Regions from separate parts of the Abyssisolibacter fermentans genome, predicted to be linked through region 2. Evidence: riboswitches for the same ligand, from Rfam matches in the RefSeq annotation. Region 2 holds a riboswitch; each other region holds the start of a gene.
What was found. Region 2 has a riboswitch for cobalamin ahead of AYC61_RS20890 (helical backbone metal receptor). Riboswitches for the same ligand answer to the same signal wherever they lie in the genome.

Region 1 (6,058 bases), on a different contig from region 2:
ACGAAGTAACAATATATTCCGAATATTATTATGTTTTAACAAAAAAGAGCGATATTTTACAAGAAATAAAAGGGTTTTGATAATAAATATAGAAATAATGTAGATGTGTGTATTTATAGATTGTTGAATTATATATATAAAGGGGGAGAAATTTCATGCATCTATCGATTAATAGTTTTTCAGAGTTTTTAATTGGAATTGTGATACTAGTTTTTTTGATTATTTTTTATAAACCTACTAAAGAGTATTCGCTTAAATATAAAGCTAAATGTAAAAAAATAGCAATGACTATTACAGCACTAAGTTTTGTTAATCTTATATTGATAAATATTACATATAAAAATTTGGACCCGTTTTTTGTAACAGGCTTGTTTTTAGGGTTGTTTATTAACTATGCTATATTAAAAGGAGAATTAAGAGTAGCACAATCATTATCAGATATAAATTGGTTAACAGGAAGCAGTTATTTGAAAGGAAAATTTAGTTTTAAAAATATAGATTGGGCGTTGATTTTTAAAACTAGTCTTATATTATTAATTTGGACAACATTGGTATTTGGTATTTTTAAACCTGAAATGAATGATAATTTAGCAGGGGATTTGTTGCAAGGATCAGGATCAAAATTGATTGCTGTAATAAATAATATTATAGTTATTTGCTTAATAGCACCTCTAAGTGAAGAAATAATTTATCGATTTTTTGCAATTAATATATTTTTACGTTGGTTTGGGAAAAAAAGAAAAATATCAATAGTGCTTGCTGTTCTTATTCCAACTATTACATGGATGTATTTGCATTCTGGAACTTTAGCTAATAACTGGATTAAATATGTTCAAGTATTACCAGCAGGATTAGCTTTTAGTTACATATTATATAAAAAAGATGTTGAGCATAGTATCTTAACTCATATGGTATTTAATATATCAGCCTTTTTTATTACATTTATTTTTTTGAAACTTAATTTTCTTAGAGTCTAAATGAAAAAGCCTGAGTTAGTATTAGACTCAGGCTTTAGTGAGGTTTTTAATGAGTGCTTACTTATATATAAATGTGGAAATTTCCTTTTTAAAAATATTATCTTATTCTGCTTCTTGAGTATTTAAAGAATCTTTTAGGTGCTGGATATATAAGTCTTGAACTCCTTCTATTTGACCTAAACCTTTTATTATTGGTTCTACTTTATAACCTTTGCTTTCTAAAATCATTTTCCATGAATCTTCTTCGTCTCCTGCCATGTCATTCTTTGCATGATCACCAGCTACTACCATTAGTGGCATTAAGTAAATTTTCTTGTAATTCTTATCTTTTGTAATATCTAATAGTGTATCTAATGATGGATAACCTTCTACAGTTCCGATATAAATATTATCATAGCCTTTATATTTGAATGTGTAATCTAAGCACGCATATGCTGAATTTGAAAAATGATGTGTACCATGTCCCATGAAGAATAATGCTTCATCTTCTTTAAGTGTTGGGATTTCTTTTGAAAGTACATCAACTAAATTCATGTAATCTTCAGGACTTGTTAACAAGGGATTACCAAATGTTATTTTTTCGAATTTATCTTTATAATTGTTAACTAATTCAAGGGTGTCGTGGTATTCAGCTCCATTCATTACATGTAGTGATTGAATGAGTACTTCACCATAGCCTTCACTTACAAGTTTTTCTAGTGCTTGCTTTACATTATCTATTTCTAAACCATCTCTTTTTTTCAGTTTGTTAATTATAAACTGAGATGTAAATGCTTTTTTGAAATCATAATCAGGAAATGCTTTTGCTATTTTTGCTTCTGTTGCTTCTATTGTTAATTTGCGTGTTTCATTGTGGCTTGTACCAAAGCTGACTACAAGTACTGCTTTTTTGTTTGGGTCACATTTAGAAACCTCTTTTTCATTATTTTGCTCTGTTCCTGTTGTTTTAGAATTAGAACAACCTGCTAGTAAACTAAAAGATAAAACTGAAACTAATAATAATAATAATAACTTTTTCATGTGTAACACTCCTCTTATATTAATATTTATTAGGGCAAAAATTATTTATTTGCCCTAATATAAATGGTAGGGGTTACTTCGTAGGGAACAACATAAAAAAACCGCCATAAAGGCGGTATTATAGACATAGTTAGTTTAGACTAAAATGCTATACTATACTTCCCACCGAAGTATGATTGTATATTTTCATAAAGGTAGGTCTTCCGACTCTTACTTATAGCTTGAATATCGCCTTCCCAAAATAATTCAGTGGCATTTTGATATCAAACAAGTAATTACGGCAGCGGGGGCTGTGCAAGAATTTCACTTGACTTCCCTTTTAATCACATTTATTATGTGAGCCTTTTGAAATATTTGTGTTCTGTTCGTTAATAGTATAACATCAAATAAGAGTAATGTCTACGAGTAAGTTAATAATTTATCAATATAATTTTATTTACAATAATAGTTTAATGTGCTATACTGAAATTAACAATAGAATATTGGCTAAGAGAATAGGAGAGCCGTTTCAAATTTTTCCATTAACTATGGGGAATATTTGTGACGGCTTTTTTGCTTATATAAATATTCTTAATACCATAAGTGGAGGGGTTTTATATGTATGATGTTGCTGTGATTGGAGCAGGTGTAATAGGAACTTTTATTGCAAGAGAATTATCTCGATATGATTTGAAAATTGTAATAGTTGAAAAAGATAATGATGTTGCAAATGGAACTACTAAGGCAAATAGTGCTATTGTTCATGCGGGTTATGATGCAGATTATGATAGCTTAAAAGGAAAACTTAATGCTTTAGGAAACTCTATGTTTGACAAAGTTTGTAGTGAACTGGATGTACCTTTTAAAAGAATAGGTTCTTTAGTTTTAGGATTTGATGATGAAGATATGAAAACCTTAGATAAATTATATAAAAATGGATTGAAGTTAAATATACCAGATTTAAAAATATTAAATGGTGATGAAGCTAGAGCTTTAGAACCAAACATTAGTGAAAATGTTGTTGGAGCTTTACAAGCGCCTACTGCGGGTATAGTTGGACCGTGGGAGCTTGCTGTTGCTTTAGCTGAGAATGCAGTTGAAAATGGTGTTGAAATAAGATTGAACAATGAGGTGAAAAACATCAATAAAACAACTGATGGTTATAAAATCACTACTAATGATGGTGAAATAGATGCAAAATATGTTATAAACTGTGCTGGTGTATATGCGGATAAAATAAATGCTATGGTAGCAGAGCCAGAATTTAAGATTACTCCGAGAAAAGGTCAATATTATTTATTGGATAAGAGTGCAGGAAATCTGTTTAACTCTGTAATATTCCAATGCCCTACTAAATTAGGCAAGGGTGTACTGATAACACCTACTGTTCATGGTAATTTGTTAGTAGGTCCTGATTCACAGGATATTGATGATAAAGAAGATATAAGTACTACATCTGATAGAATGAATCTTGTAAGAGAATATGCTGCTAAATCATGTGATAACATTCCGTTTAATCAAGTAATAACATCTTTTGCAGGGTTAAGAGCTGAACCAACGGGTGGAGATTTCATAATTGCTGAGGCTAAAGATGCAAAAGGATTTATAAATGTTGCAGGAATTAAATCACCTGGATTATCTGCATCTCCTGCTATTGCAGATTATGTTGTAAAATTATTATTTGATATTACTGGTGATATTAAAGAGAATAAAAACTTTAATCCTGTTAGAAGACCAGTGATAAGATTTATGGAGCTTACTGATGAACAAAAGGCTGAGGTAATAAAGAAGGATTCAAGATATGGAAGAATAATATGCAGATGTGAAAATATCACAGAAGGAGAAATAGTAGATATAATCCAAAGAAAAGTTGGAGCTAGAACTGTTGATGGAGTTAAGAGAAGAGCAAGACCAGGTATGGGAAGATGTCAAGGCGGATTCTGTGGTCCTAGAGTTATGGAGATATTAGCTCGTGAGTTAGATGTTGATATTTCAACTATTGTTAAATCTGAAAAGAATTCTTATATTATCACAAATGAAACAAAGACAAATTAGATTATAGGTAGATGCAAAATGCATATTAAATAAAATGAATAACTTTTAATGTTTAGCTCATAATTTTTTGGCGAGGGGAACCATCTTATAATCTTTGACGGCTGGGCAAGAGCTCGTTTTGAGTAGAGAACCAAAATCTATGATTTTGAGTGAATCACTTACTCCTAGGAATGCAGTGAGTAGAGAGCAACATATTTATTAAAGTGAGAGCGATGAAGAAACGAACTCTTGAAGTCACGCTTTCAAAGAAACATTAGATGTTTCCCTAGTGACTATATTGTTAGTTTTTGCAACAAATTTAAAAGTAGTATTATTGAGGAGTGTAGCATTTCGTAATTAACTAAATTGTGGCAGGAGGTATATCAATGTTGAATTATGATATTGTTGTAGTTGGCGGAGGACCCGCAGGTCTGGCAGCAGCTATCGAAGCAAGAGAGAACGGTGTAAAAAGTATATTAGTTATAGAAAGAGACAGAGAACTTGGAGGTATATTACAGCAGTGTATTCATAATGGTTTTGGACTTCACGTATTTAAAGAAGAATTAACAGGACCGGAGTATGCTCAGAGGTTTATTGAAAAGCTTAAAGAAATGAATATAGAGTACAAATTAGATACTATGGTTTTAGATATTTCTGATGATAAAGTAGTAAGTGCTATCAATTCAGTTGACGGCTTTGTAAAGATTAATGCAAAGGCTGTTATTTTAGCAATGGGTTGTAGAGAAAGAACTAGAGGTGCTATCAATATTCCTGGATATAGACCAGCTGGAGTTTATACAGCAGGTATGGCTCAAAGATTTATTAACATGGAAGGGTACATGGTAGGAAAAAAAGTAGTTATTTTAGGTTCAGGAGATATTGGGTTGATTATGGCTAGAAGACTTACTCTAGAGGGAGCAGAAGTTTTAGCTGTAGCTGAATTAATGCCATTTTCAGGAGGGCTTACTAGAAATATAGTTCAATGTTTAGAAGATTATAACATTCCTTTGATGTTAAGTCACACAGTTGTTGAAGTCAAGGGAAAAGATAGAGTTGAAGGTGTAGTTATTGCACAGGTTGATGAAAACAGAAAACTTATTAAAGGAACTGAAAAAGAATTTGTTTGCGATACTTTATTGCTATCTGTTGGACTTATACCTGAGAATGAAATATCTAAAAATGCAGGTATAAAGCTTGATAGAGTTACGTCAGGACCTGTAGTTAATGAAAGTATGGAAACTTCTATAGAAGGTGTTTTTGCAAGTGGGAATGTAGTTCATGTTCATGACTTGGTTGATTTCGTTACTGCTGAAAGTAAAAGAGCAGGTAAAAATGCAGCTAAATATGTTAAAGGTGAGCTTAAAGCTTGTGATAAATATATAACTTCAAGTGCGGGAAATGGTATCGGGTATATAGTACCTCAAATAATCAGAGAAGAAAATTTAGAAGATAATCTAGAGTTGTTTATGAGAGTTAGAAATGTATATAAAAATGTAAAAATGGAAGTCAAAGCTGATGGCAAAGTGATAAAGGAAATCAAGAAAAAACATTTAGCTCCGGGTGAAATGGAGATTGTTAAAATAGATTCTAATTTAATAAAAGGTAAGGATATAGAACAAATAACTGTATCTATAAAGGAGGCATAGTAAATGAAAAAAGAAATGATTTGTATAACATGCCCAATGGGATGTCATTTGACTGTAGAAGATGATAAAAGCTCAGAGAGTGGATACAAAGTATCAGGTAATATATGCAAAAGAGGAGAAAAATACGCTGTTGAAGAGTTGACTAATCCTACTAGAGTTATTACATCTACTGTTAAAATAGAAAATGGTATTTTAAAGAGATTACCTGTAAAGACTGATGGTGCAATACCTAAAGATTTGAATTTTAAATGTATGGAAGAAATAAATAAAGTTGTTGTAAATGCTCCAATATCAGTAGGAGATGTAATAATAGAGAATATATTAAACACAGGTATAAATTTAGTAGCATCAAGAAGCATGTAAAGTGAAAAAAAAGTTAGCGTAAAGTTATTGTAGGAAAAA
Region 2 (12,442 bases):
TTTGTGTTGAAGCTATACAAGACATTTTTTTACTAGGAGATGCCTATATTTCGTTATCTAAGCTGCTCTTGCTCTTGTATAGTAATATAATTTATGATATAATCACATTGAAAATTTATAATTAGGAATAAATTAGGATGAGGAGGTGTAAAGGATGAACTTATTTGTTAGTTCGTACATGCTAGAGTATTATGATGTACATAGAAACATAACATTCAATTTTGGTGACCATAGGGGAGGTGCGTCCAAAATTAAATATTATGTAAACTAATTAATAAGTAAAACTTTACATTTAGAATATAGAATTATGTTTTAAACCTTAAGTAGAGTCTACTTAAGGTTTTTTTGCGCGCTTTCATTGGGAGGAGGGTAAAAGATATTATTAGGTAATTAAAAATTAACTATATACAACATTGGGGGTATTACCATGAGTTATAAAACAAATTTAAATAAAAATATTAATAGAAATTATTTATATACATTCATAAGTTCTTTGAACTTATCTCAGGGATTATGGATGATCTATCTAGCAGCAAAGGGAATGTCTTTAATGCAGCTTGGAATTTTAGAAGCAATATTTCATATTACGTCGTTTTTTATGGAAATTCCAACGGGGATAGTAGCAGATATTTATGGAAGAAAAGTTAGTAGAATAACAGGCAGATTTGCTTCAGTTGTTAGTACAATAATATTATTATATTCCAATAATTTTTATTGGTTTATGATTTCATTTGTTATATCAGCTCTATCATATAATTTGGAATCAGGAGCTGGAGAAGCTTTAGTATATGATTCTTTGAAAGAAATAGGTAAAGAGAAGAAGTATATGAAGATAAATGGGAAAATTGAGATGTTCATGCAGATTGGATGTATTACTTCGTATATTGTTGGTGGATATTTGGCTACAAAAAGTTATTTAATGGTATTTGCTTTAACTGCTGTTTTTGAAACTGTTAGCTTTATTCAAGCATTTTCCTTCACAGAACCAAGTATAAAAAACAAAACTGTAAAAGAAAAAAATCCATTTATTGTGCTAAAAAACCAGTTTACAAAGAGTATTGGTGTTTTATCTAGCAATAAGAGAATCGGTTTTCTTATAGTGTTTGGTGAAATCATTAGTGCAACAGCGACCAGTTTATTTTTTTATCTTCAAAACTATTGGAAAGGCAGTGGATACTCAGAAATAAAAATAGGTATTATTTTTTCAATAGCTTCATTATTAGGAGCTATTATAGCAACAAAAGTATATAAAATAGAGAGGGTTATTAAGGAGAAAGGAGTACTAATATTAATGCCTCTTATAACAATTTTATGTTTATGGGGAGTAGTATTGACTAAATTTACTTATGTATTTTATATCATTATATCTGTTGTAGAAGGAATTATATTTGTTGCGGTAGGTGATTATATCAATAAACAGATTCCTAGTAAATACAGAGCAACTATACTATCTTTTAGAAGCATGGTATTTAGTTTCTTCATGATTTTGTTATTTCCATTAATAGGAAAATTAGGTGATGTATTTTCGATAATGTTTGCCTTAAAGAATTTAGCAATCATAGGAAGTATTCTGTATATTATTCATCTATACTTTTTACTTAATTCTAGGAAATGATGACGTATTTCATTAGTCCAGATTATTCATATAACTTTGAATAATCTGGATTTAGATTTATTATTATATGTATATTCTTATTAATGTAATATGTTTTATGGTATAAAACTTTTTACTTAATACTATTTATTGAATTAAAAAAAAGAGTGCATTATAATATACATAGCATAGATTTTAAGTTAGGAAGGTTATTTATGAATTTAATTATATTATTTAAGGAAGATTTTATTGAAAAAGATATTGTTAGAATTGAAGGAAGAAGATTTGAACATGTCTTATCTGTACATAAAGCTGAAGTTGGTCAAACATTAAAGGTTGGATTACTTAATGGCAAAATAGGTACGGGTTATATAACAAATATGGAAAATAAAATGTTGCAAATGAAGGTCAATTTAACTGATGAACCACCTAAACCACTGCAATCTCAGCTAATATTAGCTATGCCTAGACCAAAAGTTTTTGCTAGAATATTGCAAACAGCTACAGCATTAGGTATAAAAAAAATATTTGTTATAAAGACCTGGAGAGTACAGAAAAGCTATTGGAATAGTCCAGTGCTTAGCGAGGAGAGTTTAAGTAAAAATATGATTTTAGGATTAGAACAAACAAAAGATACAATACTACCTGAAGTTAGAGTTGTTAAACTTTTCAAGCCTTTTGTAGAGGATCAAATATCTAGTATTATTGAAGGCACTATTGCATTAGTTGCTCATCCAATAGCTGATGCTATGTGTCCATATGATATCAAGAAACCTACAACTATTGCTATAGGTCCAGAAGGCGGGTTCATAGAATATGAAATTGATATGCTTAAGAAACATGGTTTTACAGTAGTAGGGTTTGGAAATAGAATTCTAAAAGTAGAGACAGCAGTTCCATATATTTATGGCAAATTATATTAAGGGTGATTAAGGTGCATTTAGATAGCATATATAAAGTTTTTAAAAATAGAAAAGGTAAACAGATGAATATAAGAAAAAGCTACTCTGTTTTGTTACCGTTAGTTAAGGTTGAGGGTGAATTACATATACTTTTTGAGGTTAGAGCAAAAGATTTAGAGACCCAACCTGGTGAAATATCTTTTCCAGGAGGAGCAATTGAGAATAATGAAACACCAATAGAGGCTTGTATAAGAGAAACATGCGAAGAATTAGGAGTGAATGAAAAAAATATAAATATAATTGGGGAGCTTGATTATATAGGAGCACCCGCTAATATTCAAATATTTGCTTTTGTTGGCATGTTGGATATAAAGAAGATTCAGGGGTATAGTAACAGTGAAGTTGACCATTGTTTTTTAGTTCCTCTTACATTTTTTTATAATACCGAACCTGATAAATATTATTCTGAAACTGATATTAAGTTAGATGATTCTTTTCCATATGGTTTAATTCCAAATGGTAAGAAATATATTTGGCGTAAAGGTAAGTATCCTATTCATTTTTACAACTATAATGGATACATAATATGGGGAATTACAGCAAAATTCATAGATAATTTCATCTCAACTTACAAACAATATTACATATATAATAAAGATTGAAATTATGATATGTAATAAATTGTTGAGTTTTTGTTATATTGTTTGATAGATAAGAAAAAATATGATAAGATTATTATTGGTAAATAATGGACTGCGAAAGGAGAAGATAAAATGGATAGTAGAATTGCTATATTGGCGAAAAATTTGGTTAATTATTCAACTAAAGTACAAAAAGGTGAAAAAGTATTAATAAGAACAGTAGGAACTAGCACATTTCCATTAGTTAGAGCTTTAATAAAGGAAATATATAAAGCAGGAGGTTATCCATATACTGATATTAGAGATAGTTCGATTAATAGAGAGGTAGCTTTAGGATGCAATGAGGAGCAAATGAAGTTTAAAGCTGAAATGGAATTACTAAACATGAAAAACATGGACGTATACATTGGTATTAGCGGAACAGATAATATGAACGAGCTATCTGATGTTGATAGTGAGAAAATTAGAATAATGAATAAATGTGCTAAACCTGTTTTAGAACATAGAATTGATCATACAAGATGGGTAGTATTAAGATACCCTAATGCAAGTATGGCACAAGCTGCAAATTCAAGTTTAGAAGGCTTTGAAGATTTCTATTTTGATGTATGTACTATGGATTATGGAAAAATGTCAAAAGCAATGGATAATTTAGTAGAATTGATGAGTAAAACAGATAGAGTTCATATAAAAGGAGAAGGTACAGATTTAACATTTTCCATTAAAGGTATTCCAGTAATTAAATGTGCAGGAGAAGTAAACATACCAGACGGAGAAGTATTTACAGCTCCTGTTAAGGATTCTATTAATGGTGTATTAACATACAATTGTCCAGCTGTATATCAAGGTTTTACTTATGAAAATATATGTTTAGAATTTAAAGATGGAAAAATAGTTAAGGCTACAGCTAATGATACTGAGAGAATCAACAAAGTATTTGATACTGATGAAGGAGCAAGATATATAGGAGAGTTTGCAATAGGAGTTAATCCATATGTAACAAAACCTATGAAGGATACATTATTTGATGAAAAAATCATGGGAAGCTTCCACTTTACACCAGGAAGAGCTTATGAAGAAGCACCTAATGGTAATAATTCAGCTATACATTGGGATTTAGTATGTATTCAAACACCTGAGTATGGTGGAGGAGAAATATACTTTGATGATGTATTAATAAGAAAAGACGGTAAATTTGTAGTACCTGAACTTGAATGTCTGAATCCTGAAAATTTAAAATAACTTTAAAGCAATACAACTGTAAAACTGATATTTATATAAATATAGATAAATTATTGTTATTAGCTTTATAAATCTTTAATTAGGGGAATCATCTAAAGTTTTTGATGGATGATTCCTTAATAATAATATTGAGATTTTTACAACTATTAATGGGGGAAACTGAGTTACTTAATATGTAGCAAAGAATTTATGAGTAGTATAGCTTTTGAAGCTAACAATAAAATAAAAGGGGGAAATATCATGGACTCAAGAATCGCTAAATTGGCAGAAAATTTAGTAAATTATTCTACAAAAGTTAAAAAAGACGAAAAGGTTTTAATAGAAGCTAAAGGAGCTAGTACATATCCTTTAGTTAGAGCATTGATAAAAGAAGTGTATAAAGCAGGGGGATATCCATTTACTTATTTAGAAGATGGAGCTATTTTTAGAGAAATTGCTTTAGAATGCAATGAAGAACAATTAAAATTCAAAGCTGAGATGAAATTATTAAAGATGAAAAACATGGATGTGTATATTGGTATTGGAGGATCAGACAATATTAATGAGCTTTCTGATGTTGATAGTGAGAAGATTGAATTAATATTAAAATGTGACAAACCAGTAAGGGATTGTAGAGTTGATAATACTAAATGGGTAGTATTAAGATATCCTAATGCAAGCATGGTACAAGCAGCAAATACAAGTTTAGAAAGCTTTGAAGAGTTCTATTTTAATGTATGTATTATGGATTATGAAAAAATGTCAAAAGCAATGGATAATTTAGTTGAATTAATGAACAGAACAGATAAAGTTCATATCAAAGGAGAAGGTACAGATTTAACTTTTTCAATAAAAGGAATTCCAGTAGTTAAATGTGATGGACAACTTAACATACCAGATGGTGAAGTGTATACTGCACCTATAAAAGATTCTGTTAATGGCAAGCTTTCGTACAATTGTCCTGCTGTATATCAAGGCTTTACTTACGAAAATATTTGTTTAGAATTTAAGGATGGAAAAATTGTTAAAGCAACAGCAAATGATACTGAGAGAATAAATAAAGTATTTGATACTGATGAAGGAGCAAGATATGTAGGAGAGTTTGCAATAGGAGTTAATCCATATGTAACAAAACCTATGAAGGATACATTATTTGATGAAAAAATCATGGGAAGCTTCCACTTTACACCAGGAAGAGCTTATGAAAAAGCACCTAATGGTAATAATTCAGCTATACATTGGGATTTAGTATGCATTCAAACACCTGAGTATGGTGGGGGAGAAATATACTTTGATGATGTATTAATAAGAAAAGATGGTAAATTTGTTGTACCTGAGCTTGAGTGTCTGAATCCTGAAAATTTGAAATAGTTTCAAGCAATACAACTGCAAAACGGAAATTTATATAAATATAGATAAATTTATTGTTTTTAGCTTTATAAGTTTTTAATTAGGGAATCATCTAAAATTTTTGATAGAGGATGATTGCTTAATAAAATATTGGTATTTTTTACAACTAGTGATGGGGGAAACTGAGTTACTTAATATGCAGCATAGAATTTATGAGTAGCATAGCTTTTGAAGCTGACAATAAAATAAAAGGGGGAAATATCATGGACTCAAGAATCGTTAAATTGGCAGAAAATTTAGTTAATTATTCTACGAAAGTTAAAAAAGGTGATAAAGTACTGATTAATACTGAAGGAACAAGTACATATCCTTTAGTTAGGGCAGTAATAAAAGAAGTGTATAAAGCAGGGGGCTATCCATATGTTAATCTTCAAGACAGTTCAATAGAAAGAGAACTTGCTTTAAATTATAGCGATGAGCAGCTAAAGCTATTTTGTGATATTGAACTAAAAAGAACAAAATCAATGGATGTACAAATTAATATAGGTGGAACTGATAATATAAATGAATTATCAGATGTAGCTCCAGAAAAATTCAGGCTATTATCAAAATATTATGAACCAATTATGGACTATGTTCTTAGTAATGTTAGATGGGTATATTTGAGATATCCAAATGCGAGTATGGCACAAGCGGCAAATACAAGCTTAGAAAGCTTTGAAGACTTTTATTTTAAGGTTTGTAATCTAGATTATAGCAAAATGTCAAAAGCAATGGATAATTTAGTAGAACTAATGACTAAAACAGATAGAGTTCATATAAAAGGAAATGGAACAGATTTAACTTTTTCTATAAAGGGTATTCCGGTAATTAAGTGCTGTGGAGATGAAAACATCCCTGATGGTGAAGTTTTCACAGCACCTGTTAAGGACTCTATAAATGGCATACTTTCTTACAATTGTCCTGCTGTATATGAAGGTTTTACTTATGAAAATATATGTTTAGAATTTAAAGATGGAAAAATTGTTAAGGCTACAGCTAATGATACTGAGAGGATTAACAAAGTGTTTGATACTGATGAAGGAGCAAGATATGTAGGAGAGTTTGCAATAGGGGTTAATCCATATGTAATAAAACCTATGAAGGATGCATTATTTGATGAAAAAATCATGGGAAGCTTTCACTTTACACCAGGAAGAGCTTATGAAGAGGCACCTAATGGTAATAGTTCAGTTATACATTGGGATTTAGTATGTATTCAAACACCTGAATATGGTGGAGGAGAAATATATTTTGATGATGTACTAATAAGAAAAGATGGTATGTTTGTATTGCCTGAACTTGAATGCTTAAATCCTGAGAATTTAAAATAATATTATTAGTGATGTTGTCTCAAAATGGACAAGTTTAGTACTGCCATTTTGAGACTTTTGTATTAATCTGCTTTTTTTATAGAGTACATTAGCTCACCATCATAAGAGCTACCTTCTGCTTCTTCATCCTTTATTTCGTATTCATAGTACATACCTATCTTCTTTAGTACCTTGCTAGATGCTTTATTATCTTTATTGACAGTAGCAACTATTTTATTAATATTCATGTTATTAAAACCATATACAATAATAGCTTTTCCTATTTCAGTTGCATATCCTTTTCTATAGTGTTCTTCAAATAGTCCATAGAACAATTCGTTTTCAGTAGTATCATAAGTAAGTGGGAATAATCCAACAAAACCTATACATTCGTTGTTGTCTTTTGAAACTACTAATAAGAGAAATCCTTGAAATTTGTTTATTGTACTTTCTTTATATCGATTTAATATTCTTTTCAATAACTTTTCACACTCTTTGAACGTTCTTTCTTTAGCAAAGGGAACATTTCTCATTATAGCTTCATCATTTACTATTCTATGTAAATTATAAATATCAGCATTGGCAAAATTTCTAATAAATAAACGTTCTGTTTCTATATTAATATGTTCATACATATTAATTTCACCCCTTAATATTTTGTACTATATAGATGTGTAATTGTGGTTTTCTGCACTTAATTATAACATAACTTATTATACTATAATATATAAATAATATAATAAAGATTTATATTTGTTATGTATAGGTTAATGTTGACAAGTATAATCAAGTTGACTATACTATAAATATAATCAAATAGAAATCTTTAAGGTGCTTAAAAAGTTAAAAGGGAAAAAGGTTAAAAGCCTTTGCAGCCCCCGCTACTGTATGTAGGGATGAGATTCTAATAGCCACTGCTCTTCAATTTTGAGTGGGAAGGTAGAATCAAAGATGAACTACAAGCCAGGAAACCTGCCTTTAAGAAAAAAGACTTATGCTTCGGAGGGAAGTGTGTGGTTTAAAAACACATATTCCAAATGTGTTATTTTTTTTTGAAAAACCTCCAAGGCAAAATATGAAAGGAGTAATATATATGAAAAAATTATTAAAATTATTTATTATTTGTTTAGTAGTTGTGTTTGCTTCAAGTAGTTTATATGTACAAGAAGGATTAGCTACTAGTCAAAGCGACTTTAATCGTCGTGCAGTGGATTTTAAAGTGATTAATGGCAGATCATTTATATCAACAGATGAGATATATGAATTTGGTGTTAGTGTAAAAAATGAATATAGTAGTACTATAGTGTCTAATGAAGATGTTACAATGACTTTTTATTTAGATTCAAACAAAGTAAAGGTTAATAATATTGATTTAACGGTTGATTGTAAAACCTTCAAGGAAGATAACAAAATATATTTACCATATAGATTCTTATTAGAAACATTAAATTATAGCATAATTTGGGATAGTGGAGCTGGAATAGTTAAGTATGAAAAAATATCAGACGATACATATAAATATCCTATTACAATAAAAAATGGTGATAATGAAATGGTAATTGAAAAAGAGCCTTCTAAAATAATATCATTAGCACCTGGAGTAACTGAAAAATTATTTGAAATAGGTGCAGGAGACAAGGTAGTAGGTAGGACACAATATTGTGATTATCCTAAAGAGGTAGAAAATATAAAAAATGTTGGAACACTTTATGAACCAAATATTGAGGTAATAGTCGATATACAACCAGAAATAGCTATTGCTGAAACACATTTTAAACAAGAGATATTAGATAAATTAAATGAAGCGGGAATAATATCTATTTCTTCAGCTACACCAAACAAGGTTGAAGGAATATATGCCCAAATAATACAGTTAGGTAAAATAGTTAATAGAAATTATGAAGCTAGAGCATTAGTATCAAGTATGAAATCAAAAGTTCAAAAGGTTAAATACGTTCTAAACAATCAAAGCAATCTAAATAAGCCAAGTATATATTACGTAGTAGGTACTGGACAATATGGTGAATATACAGCTGGTAGTGATACATTTATTGCAGATATTATCAGAACAGTTGGAGCTACTAATATTGCTGCTGATGTAACTGGTTGGAAATATAGTGTAGAAAAAGTTATAGATAAAGATCCGGATATAATAGTTGGTAATGAAACTAATGTAGATGCTATGATAAATAACAATAATTACAGCATATTAACTGCTGTTAATCAAAAATCATATTATAAAGTTGACAATAATATATTTGACAGATCATCACCAAGATCTATCAACGAAGGTTTAAAAATATTATTCAACATAGTTCACAGTGATTTAACAAAAAAATTAGGTTTCTAAAGCGGTGATTTAATGTCATACTTAAAAAACAAAAAGAAATATCATATAGCAATTTTAATACTATTTTTATTTCTTATATTGTTCATGTTTTGTGCTGTTGCATTAGGTACAGTACATATAGATGTCACGGATGTTATAAAAATAACTCTAAATAAGATTAAATTTCTAGATATTGATATTTCAAATATAAAAAAATCGAATATATTCATAGTTTTAAATGTAAGACTTCCAAGAATAATAATATCGGCTTTGTGTGGAGGAATATTAGCATTAGTTGGAGTAGCTTATCAAGCTATATTCAAAAATCCAATGGCAGAACCTTATATTATGGGATCGTCATCTGGTGCTGCCTTTGGAGCAACGCTAGGTATAGTTTTAGGTATAAACAAAAACATTATGGGTCTTGGTATTATTTCTCTTTTAGCATTTGCAGGTGCGTTAATAACGACTATATTAGTATATAGTCTGGCGAAAAAAGGAAATAGAATATCCACAACATCAATATTATTATCAGGAATAGTCATGAGTTCACTATTATCTTCTATAGTGTCATTAATTATGATATTTAATCATGAAGAATTAGGTAAAATAATTGGATGGACTATGGGGAGCTTTAATGGAGCAAGTTGGACACAAATAGTAGTAGTGGTAATACCGGCTATAATAGGTTCATTTGTACTTATTTCATTGGCTAAAGAATTAAATGCATTATCAGTTGGTGAAGAAAGTGCTCAGTGCCTAGGAGTAAATGTAGAAACTGTAAAAAAAATTGTTCTTGTAGTTGCATCCTTGTTAGCAGCTTGTGCAGTTTCTGTAAGTGGAATAATCGGATTTGTTGGATTGATAGTACCTCATCTATTGAGACTTATATTCGGTTCTGATCATAGAGTGTTGATGCCGATATCTTTTGTAGGTGGTGCAATGTTCTTGCTAATCTGTGATACTTTAGCAAGAAACATATTAAGAGGCGTAGAAATACCAGTAGGAATAATAACTTCAATATTTGGAGGACCATTTTTCCTTTATCTATTAAGAAAATCAAAAAATAGTATATAGAAAGGTTGAAAATTTATGATTAGTGCTATGGATATACAAAATATATCATTTAAATATTCTAACAATACTATATTAAAAAATATAAGTTTTTCGGTTGATAAGGGAGATTTTTTAGGAATATTAGGACCAAATGGATGTGGGAAGACTACTTTATTAAAAAATTTATGTAATCTATTAAAGCCATATGATGGTAAAATATTTCTTGGGAAAGAAGAAATCGGTAAAATAAGCTGTAAAAGTTTAGCTAAAAGGATGGCAGTAGTCCATCAATTTGATGTAATTAGCTTTGACTTTACTGTTCATGATATTGTATTGATGGGTAGAATGCCATATCAAAAAAGATATTCATCAGAAATAAAAAGAGATTATGATGTGGTAGAAGAATGCATGAAAAAAACTGAAACATGGAAGTTTAGAGATAAAAAAATACTTCAAATAAGTGGTGGAGAAAGGCAAAGAGTTATGTTAGCAAGAGCTTTAGCTCAAGAGCCAGAAATATTGTTATTAGATGAGCCTATTTCTCATTTAGATATAAAACACCAAATTAATTTGTTGAATTTATGTAAGAAATTAAATTTAGAAAATAATTTAACTATTATAGTTACTATACATGATATTAATTTAGCAGCAAAATATTGTGATAATATTATTTTAATGCAAGATGGTAAAATACAGGCATATGATAAACCAGAAAGGGTTTTGACAGAGAAAAACATTAAAAAAATATATGACATAGGAGTAGAGCTCATAAAGAATAAAGAACAAAATATGACATATATTATACCTAAAATTAATTGATATAGAAGGGTGTTTCAAATGTTTTTGAAACACCCATATTTTTAATAGTTTTGCTTATAGAAATTTACATTTATAATATAAATTATTTGAAGCTTTTATAATATCTTCGTTACCTAGTATTGCAGAAATAACTGCAACTCCATTTATCTTGGTATTATTTAATAGTTCTATATTATTTTCGTTGATGCCGCCTATAGCTACAATTGGTATATCAACAGAATTTCTAATATTAGTCAATATATCTATGTTTAGATTTTTTGCATCGCCTTTGGAATTAGTTGGGAAAATTGCTCCAACACCTATATAGTCAGCCCCTTGAATTTTAGCTTTTTGAGCTTGTTCAATATTTGATACAGAGACACCTAGTATTTTATCTTTACCTAGTAATTTTCTAGCTTCAATAGCTGGAAGGTCACTTTGTCCTATATGTAGACCTGCTGCATCAACAGCAAGAGCTATATCTAATCTATCATTTATTATAAGTGGGACATTATAATAATCTGTTAATTCTTTTAGTGCTAAAGCTGTTTGATAAAAATCTCTAGTAGAAATATTTTTTTCTCTAAGTTGAACTACAGAAACACCTCCGATTATTGCATCTCTTACGCATTCTACCAAATTTCTATCACCAATAATGTTACTATCAGTAACTAAATAGAGTTTATAATTAACTTTATTTATAGAGTTCAATATTACCACCCCTTAATATATTTTCATTCATATTTGAAATTCCATCAAAGATTTTTACTTTAAAAGATCCGATACCATCACTTTCTTTTAAGCTTTTAAAAGCATATTCTCCAGCTAAACTCATAGATAAAATACCTGATGTAGCTGCCAAAAGATAATCATCTGTAACACCACAAAATGCACCTATGAGTGATGCTGTCATACAACCAGTTCCAGTAACATCAGATAACATGGGATGACCATTTTTGATTATCATTGTGTTTCTGCCATCACTCACTACATCTTCTTTACCAGAAATAACAATTACATTCTTATATTTATTTGCAAGGTTTTTGGCAATGGTTTCTTTGTTATTATCGTTATCAATAGAGTCTACACCTTTCATCTTAGTTTCCAAACCGCTTATTGCTTTTATCTCTCCTAAATTTCCTTTAATAACGGATATGTAAAGTTCATTTAATAGTTTTTGTACAGAGTTAGTTCTAAAA
Region 3 (6,058 bases), on a different contig from region 2:
GTTGAGCTCTTGTAAACTTTTATTGCTTCAAGCTCTTTTAAATTATCATATACATATTCTTTTTCTGCTTTATACCAATCAAGAGTCTTATTAATATACTCTTGATTTTCCAATAAAACGGGTACTGATATTAATGACAGATAATTCACGCTCCAAGGTTCTTTATATTCATTCATTTTTGCTATTATATTTTTATTGCTTACGCCAAAACCTAATCTCAATCCCGGAACTGCAAAAAATTTAGTCATTGATCTGAGTATAAATAAAGGATATGATGACACATATTTAATCAAAGATTCTTTATTAGAAAATTCTATGAACGATTCATCTACAAATAATATACTGTTTATTTCTTTTACAGCTTCTAGTATTTCATTCATTTTACAAATATCATGATATGTACCTGTTGGGTTATTTGGATTGCATATAACTACTACATCCGGCTTAAGTTCATGCATATAATTTATTAACTCTTTCACATCTAATTCAAATTTGTCCGTATTTAATATATACTCATAAATCTTAGAGCCAATTAATTTAAATGCTCTCTTATATTCATTAAATGTAGGCTGAATTACAAGCACTTTTTTAGGTTTTAATGCTCTAGCAAACAGGTAAATAAGGTCTATTGCACCATTTCCTAATACTAACTCATCATTTTTTAGATTATAGTGATTAGCGATATACTCAATAGTAGATTTTCCATCTATCTCAGGATATTTATGAATTTGCTTTATGCCATCTACTATAGTCTGCTCGAGTTTTTTGGAAACTCCTAATGGGTTAATGTTAACACTAAAATCAATTACATCTTGTTTTGCTCCGTAATATCCACCATGTTTATTCATATGATTTACTCCTTCGTTGTACTGATTTCTACTAAACCTAGTTAATTAGACATATAAAACGCTATTATTGTTACAAGGATTATCAAAGCCTGAGAGCTGTACATTATTTTTACTGCTGATTTTATATCTTCTATATCAATATTTCTGTTTTTATCACCTATAGTAGGTTTGTAGAGTTTTTGTCCAAAATATGTGTTTGTCCCTCCAAGCTGTATGTTTAATAATCCCGCTGCTACTGCTTCTGGGTATCCACAATTTGGACTTTTATGATTTCTTCTGTCTCTTATTAAGATTTTGAATCCATTTGATAAATCGTATTTAAAAAATAAACCACCTAATAACATAAATACTGAACCAATCCTAGCTGGTATATAATTGAGTACATCATCAAACTTAGCAGAGGCACAACCTATCTCTGTATATGGCTGTTGAATATATCCAACCATTGAATCTAGTGTATTTACTGTTTTGTATATATAAACCAACTGCACAGGAAACCCTATCAGAAAACCTATTATAATATAGAACATTGGTGCTAACACACCATCTATAGTGTTTTCTGCTACTGTTTCTACTGTTCCACGAGTTATTTCTTCTTCATTTAGTTCCTTTGTATCTCTACCTACTAAATAAGATAACTGTACTCTTGCCTTTTGTATATCTTTGCTTTTTAAAACTCGATAAACCTTCAGCGCTTCTTCATGTAAACATCTTGAAGCTAGTGAAGTATAGATAAAATATATAATCAATACTGTTTTTACATAATGATGTATATAGCCTGCTAAACCTAGTATTATGCTTAGTATGCTGACAACAATCAGTACACTTAGTATTAATAATATAAATCCACCTGTTTTTAATGATATAATATTTTGTTTTCTTATTTTTTTCTCAAGATAACTTATCAATTTACCTACATATATTATTGGATGAGGCCAAGAAACAGGATCCCCTAAAATGAAATCTAAAAATATGGCTATCAAAAAAACAATTAATTTTTCCATATTATAACCCCATGATTTCCTTAACCTTAGCAATATCTAAGTTTTCCCTGATTAAATCAGCTAGTTTATCATATTCTCTATTTTTATAATCATTATAGCTGATATCATTTTCTTTTAGCTCTAGCCCCTTCTTCTCCATTAGATGCTTTATAATGGCTTTTCTAAACTCATCATTTTCAAAAATACCATGTAGGTATGTTCCAACAACATTACCTTTTTTATTAACAGCACCGTCATTTCTGCCATCTTCTAGTGTTATAAATGGCTTAGTATCTGAGGATAAAGTTGTTTGACCCATGTGTATTTCATATCCACATACATTAGTATCTTTGATATCCTTACACATCTCTAGTTCTTCATTAATAATGCCTGATATCTGTTTAGTTTCTTTAGTTGCAGTTATTATTGTATTTGTATTTAATAATCCAAGACCATTAATTTTATTTGTATTAGATTCAATACTATCTGGATCAGTTATCGTTTGTCCTAATATTTGATAACCGCCGCAAATCCCTATAACAGGTATACCTTTTCTATGTAATTTGTATATAATCCTATCGAATCCAGTGTCATATAAATATCTCATATCTTTTATGGTATTCTTGCTGCCAGGTATTATCAATAAATCTATATTTTCAAAATCATCAGAGTTCAATATATATTTTACATTTATGCCGTGCTCTAATTCCAAAGGCGTAAAATCACTAAAATTTGATATATAAGGGAGCTTTATTACTCCTATATTTATATCTCCTTTCCCTTTGTCTCTAAATCTTTCTGTAACACTATCTTCATCATCAATGTTTAAATCTATATAAGGTATTACTCCTAAGCAAGGTTTATTTATCTTTTCCTCCAGCATTCTAACTCCAGGCATCAAGATGTCAACATTTCCTCTGAATTTATTGATTACAAAACCTTTAACTCTTTCCTGTTCTTCTTTACTTAAAAGCATTAATGTTCCATAAATTGATGCGAACACTCCTCCTCTGTCTATATCTCCTATTAATAAAACAGGAGCATCAACCATCTCTGCCATTCCCATATTAACAATGTCATTGTCTCTTAAATTGATTTCTGCTGGACTACCCGCACCCTCTATTACTATTAAGTCAAATTTTTCATCTAAATTGTTATATGCATCTAATACACATTTTTTTAGTTCTGGCTTCTTTTTATAATAATCAAAGGCTTTCACATTTCCATGTACTTCCCCATTTATTATAACTTGACTTCCTACATCACTTGTAGGTTTTAGTAAAATAGGATTCATATCAACAGTAGGCTCTATACCTGCTGCTTCTGCCTGTACTACTTGAGCTCTTCCCATTTCTTTTCCGTCCTTAGTCACAAATGAATTTAAAGCCATATTTTGAGATTTAAATGGTGCAGTTTTATAACCATCTTGTACTAAAACTCTACACAAACCTGCTGTCAAAATACTCTTTCCAACTGAAGAACCTGTACCTTGAAACATAATATTTTTAGCCATTATATCCACTCCAATTTAATATATTGTCTAGTCATGTTTTAATAATAAACGATATTCTATACACTTGTTTTCTTTATGAAAAAATCTGGATTTTCTGCTTTAAAAAAACACATAAAGCTAATATGTGTTATAAAAATCAACACACTTCCCACCGAAGTAGTTGTAGCTTTAATATTAAAGGCAGGTTTCCTGGCTTATAGATCATCTTACTTTCTTACCTTCCCAACAAGGCTGTTAGTGGTGTAAAGATTTCATCCCTATTTACAGTAGCGGGGGCTGCAGAGGCTTTCAACCTCTTTCCCTCTTAGCTTAATAATAAGTAATAAGCACCTTTAATTTTATTTAGTTTTACTGATTGTATACAATATCTATTAACTATTATATCATTTTATTTCTCAATCTCAATAGATTTTTGATTTGCGCACTGTTGTCTATTTATATGTTAAGGTAATAATTAAGAATTTTAACATACTAACACTACATTTATTAGAACAAGAGAAAATACTAAAATGTATTTTACTAAAGTATTTTCTAGTATTTCTCATATGTTTTATAGTTGTTTATATATTTTTAATACATTGTTGTTTAGAAAATAATCATGCATACCTTTTATCCATGTATAGTCATAATTTTTTTCTTTGTACATATTACTTAGTTTTGATATTTTAGTATCTATATCATAAAAATTTATTAAATTACTAATATTATAGACTATTACATTTTTATCTTCATAAACTATATAATCTATAAGCTGTTTATTCTTATAGTATTTATCTTCAATTTTTATAAAATGATTTTTTTCTGAAATTTCTTTTTTATAAAAACCTTGAAGATACAAAACAGGAAAAAATGTCGTATCAATACCATTATCCGTATAGTTAATTCCAATAGTTGTCATATTTTTAATAGTATAAGGTGGATCAATTGTTACAAAATCTATTTTTTCAGTTAAGTGATATTTTGAAAATGTGGGGACATACGAAAAATTCGGATCAACAAATTCTTTATCAACATTCATATTTATTTGTAAATTAAGTTGCTCTACATTGTATCCATCAACAACTATTTTTTCTGGCTCTTCTCTATTAAATATTATAGCTATACTTATTACTAGCATTAAAGTTATGAGTAATCCCATTTTAACTTTTTTATTCATTTTTCCTCCTAATTTAAATTGATTTAACATTCTTATATTAATTTACAACTTATATTATATCATTATTTTGTAATATTGTAATTTTTTTCTTTATTTTTACATTAAAAAAAGGTCTATTCAAAACCTTTTTTTCTATATTATTTATTGGTATATATACAGTTTGTTATGTACTTACAAAATATAAATTTAACCTTGATTATTCATATAACTTTGAATAGTGTGCCGTATAATTTTGAATTACTGGGTTTAATTAAACAATCCATATTTTAATAATTTTTGTGCATCTGAAAATACATCATCTTCTGTGCTTCCTAGTATTACAGCTAGTACATTTTTGTCTCCTTCTTTCGCAGTTGCTATTAAACAATAACCCGATTCATCTGTATGTCCAGTTTTAAAGCCTGTAGCTTCTTTCATGTACCACTTACTATCTTCTTGAATCAACATATTTGTATTAATCCAGTCTCTAAATTTAGCATCACGTTTATTAAATTGTTTCCAATCTTTTATTACAAGTTTATCTGTTTTAACAACATTACATAAAAATTCGTTTTTCATAGCTTCTAATGTAATCATTGCAAGGTCTTTTGCTGTTGTGTAGTGATTATCGTCATGATAGCCATCTACGGTTACAAAATGTGAATTTTCAGCTCCAAGCTTTTCAGCCTTTTTGTTCATAAGCTCTAGAAATTTCTCTATCGCCAAATCTATATCCATTGAGTTGTCATTATATGCTGCTCTTGCTGCATTTACTGCTAAAACTTGTGCTGCATCATTACCTGAAGGAAGCATTAGTGCATATAATAATTTTTCTATACTTATCTTTTCACTATAATCAAGTCCAGCTCTACTTGAATTAAATCCTATCCTATTTGCTTCATCTCCTACGGTAACTACTTTATCTAATGGTAAATAATCTAGTGCTGTTATTACTGTTAATACTTTTGTAGTACTTGCAGGAAACATTTTTTCTTCATGCGCTTTATGGAACAATATTTGTTTAGTATCTATATTCATCAGCAATGCACTTTTAGCTGTAATATCTATATCAGGATTAGGAAATATATCAAAACTATTTAAATGTTCAAATAATAAATTTATTTTCTTTTCACTATTAATAGCATCTTCAACTTTAACATTATTTTTTTCACTGCTTATATCTTCTACAGCACTTGTCTTATTATTCTCAAAATAATCTAATTTATAAATACTTATTATACAAACAATAAGCAAAAAAAATAAACCTATTCTTCTCCTTCGCATTCTCATCTTTTTCTTACGCGTATTTCTTCTCATTGTAATCTTCCTTTCAAATTTTGTCTAAACCCAGATTATTCATAGAAAATTATGAGCAGTGAACCCAAATCTAGATTTGGTGTGAATCGCTTATTCCTATGAAGAAACTGAATAGGAGATTCATTAATAACATCTTTCTGATTATAACAAGGTGCAAGATGTTCCCTACCTCTATAGGTGGCGGGTATCGATTATATTTAACAGTCAGTGTGCAATATTGCGCCTCGTTAAAATGGTGTGTTGCAATTACTACGTAATTGCT

Region 1: another riboswitch for cobalamin. It lies ahead of AYC61_RS19420 (sirohydrochlorin cobaltochelatase); the one in region 2 lies ahead of AYC61_RS20890 (helical backbone metal receptor).
Region 3: another riboswitch for cobalamin. It lies ahead of AYC61_RS06400 (cobyric acid synthase); the one in region 2 lies ahead of AYC61_RS20890 (helical backbone metal receptor).

Annotation. Positions count from the first base shown of each region.
Region 1 covers NZ_LOHE01000108.1:407-6,464, forward strand. Annotated here, with positions in the region: gene AYC61_RS19415 (type II CAAX endopeptidase family protein) at 156-977, shown strand; gene AYC61_RS19420 (sirohydrochlorin cobaltochelatase) at 1,080-1,997, opposite strand; cobalamin riboswitch at 2,174-2,358, opposite strand; gene AYC61_RS19425 (NAD(P)/FAD-dependent oxidoreductase) at 2,595-4,031, shown strand; gene AYC61_RS19430 (FAD-dependent oxidoreductase) at 4,400-5,656, shown strand; gene AYC61_RS19435 (DUF1667 domain-containing protein) at 5,660-6,019, shown strand.
Region 2 covers NZ_LOHE01000024.1:23,924-36,365, reverse strand. Annotated here, with positions in the region: gene AYC61_RS01360 (MFS transporter) at 428-1,615, shown strand; gene AYC61_RS01355 (16S rRNA (uracil(1498)-N(3))-methyltransferase) at 1,810-2,517, shown strand; gene AYC61_RS01350 (NUDIX hydrolase) at 2,520-3,158, shown strand; gene AYC61_RS01345 (aminopeptidase) at 3,270-4,379, shown strand; gene AYC61_RS01340 (aminopeptidase) at 4,617-5,729, shown strand; gene AYC61_RS01335 (aminopeptidase) at 5,969-7,081, shown strand; gene AYC61_RS01330 (GNAT family N-acetyltransferase) at 7,144-7,695, opposite strand; cobalamin riboswitch at 7,873-8,054, shown strand; gene AYC61_RS20890 (helical backbone metal receptor) at 8,154-9,410, shown strand; gene AYC61_RS01325 (FecCD family ABC transporter permease) at 9,423-10,466, shown strand; gene AYC61_RS01320 (heme ABC transporter ATP-binding protein) at 10,482-11,264, shown strand; gene thiE (thiamine phosphate synthase) at 11,319-11,945, opposite strand; gene thiM (hydroxyethylthiazole kinase) at 11,938-12,442, opposite strand, start outside.
Region 3 covers NZ_LOHE01000040.1:18,324-24,381, forward strand. Annotated here, with positions in the region: gene cobD (threonine-phosphate decarboxylase CobD) at 1-848, opposite strand, end outside; gene cbiB (adenosylcobinamide-phosphate synthase CbiB) at 890-1,852, opposite strand; gene AYC61_RS06400 (cobyric acid synthase) at 1,854-3,344, opposite strand; cobalamin riboswitch at 3,507-3,693, opposite strand; gene AYC61_RS06405 (hypothetical protein) at 3,895-4,500, opposite strand; gene AYC61_RS06410 (D-alanyl-D-alanine carboxypeptidase family protein) at 4,747-5,796, opposite strand.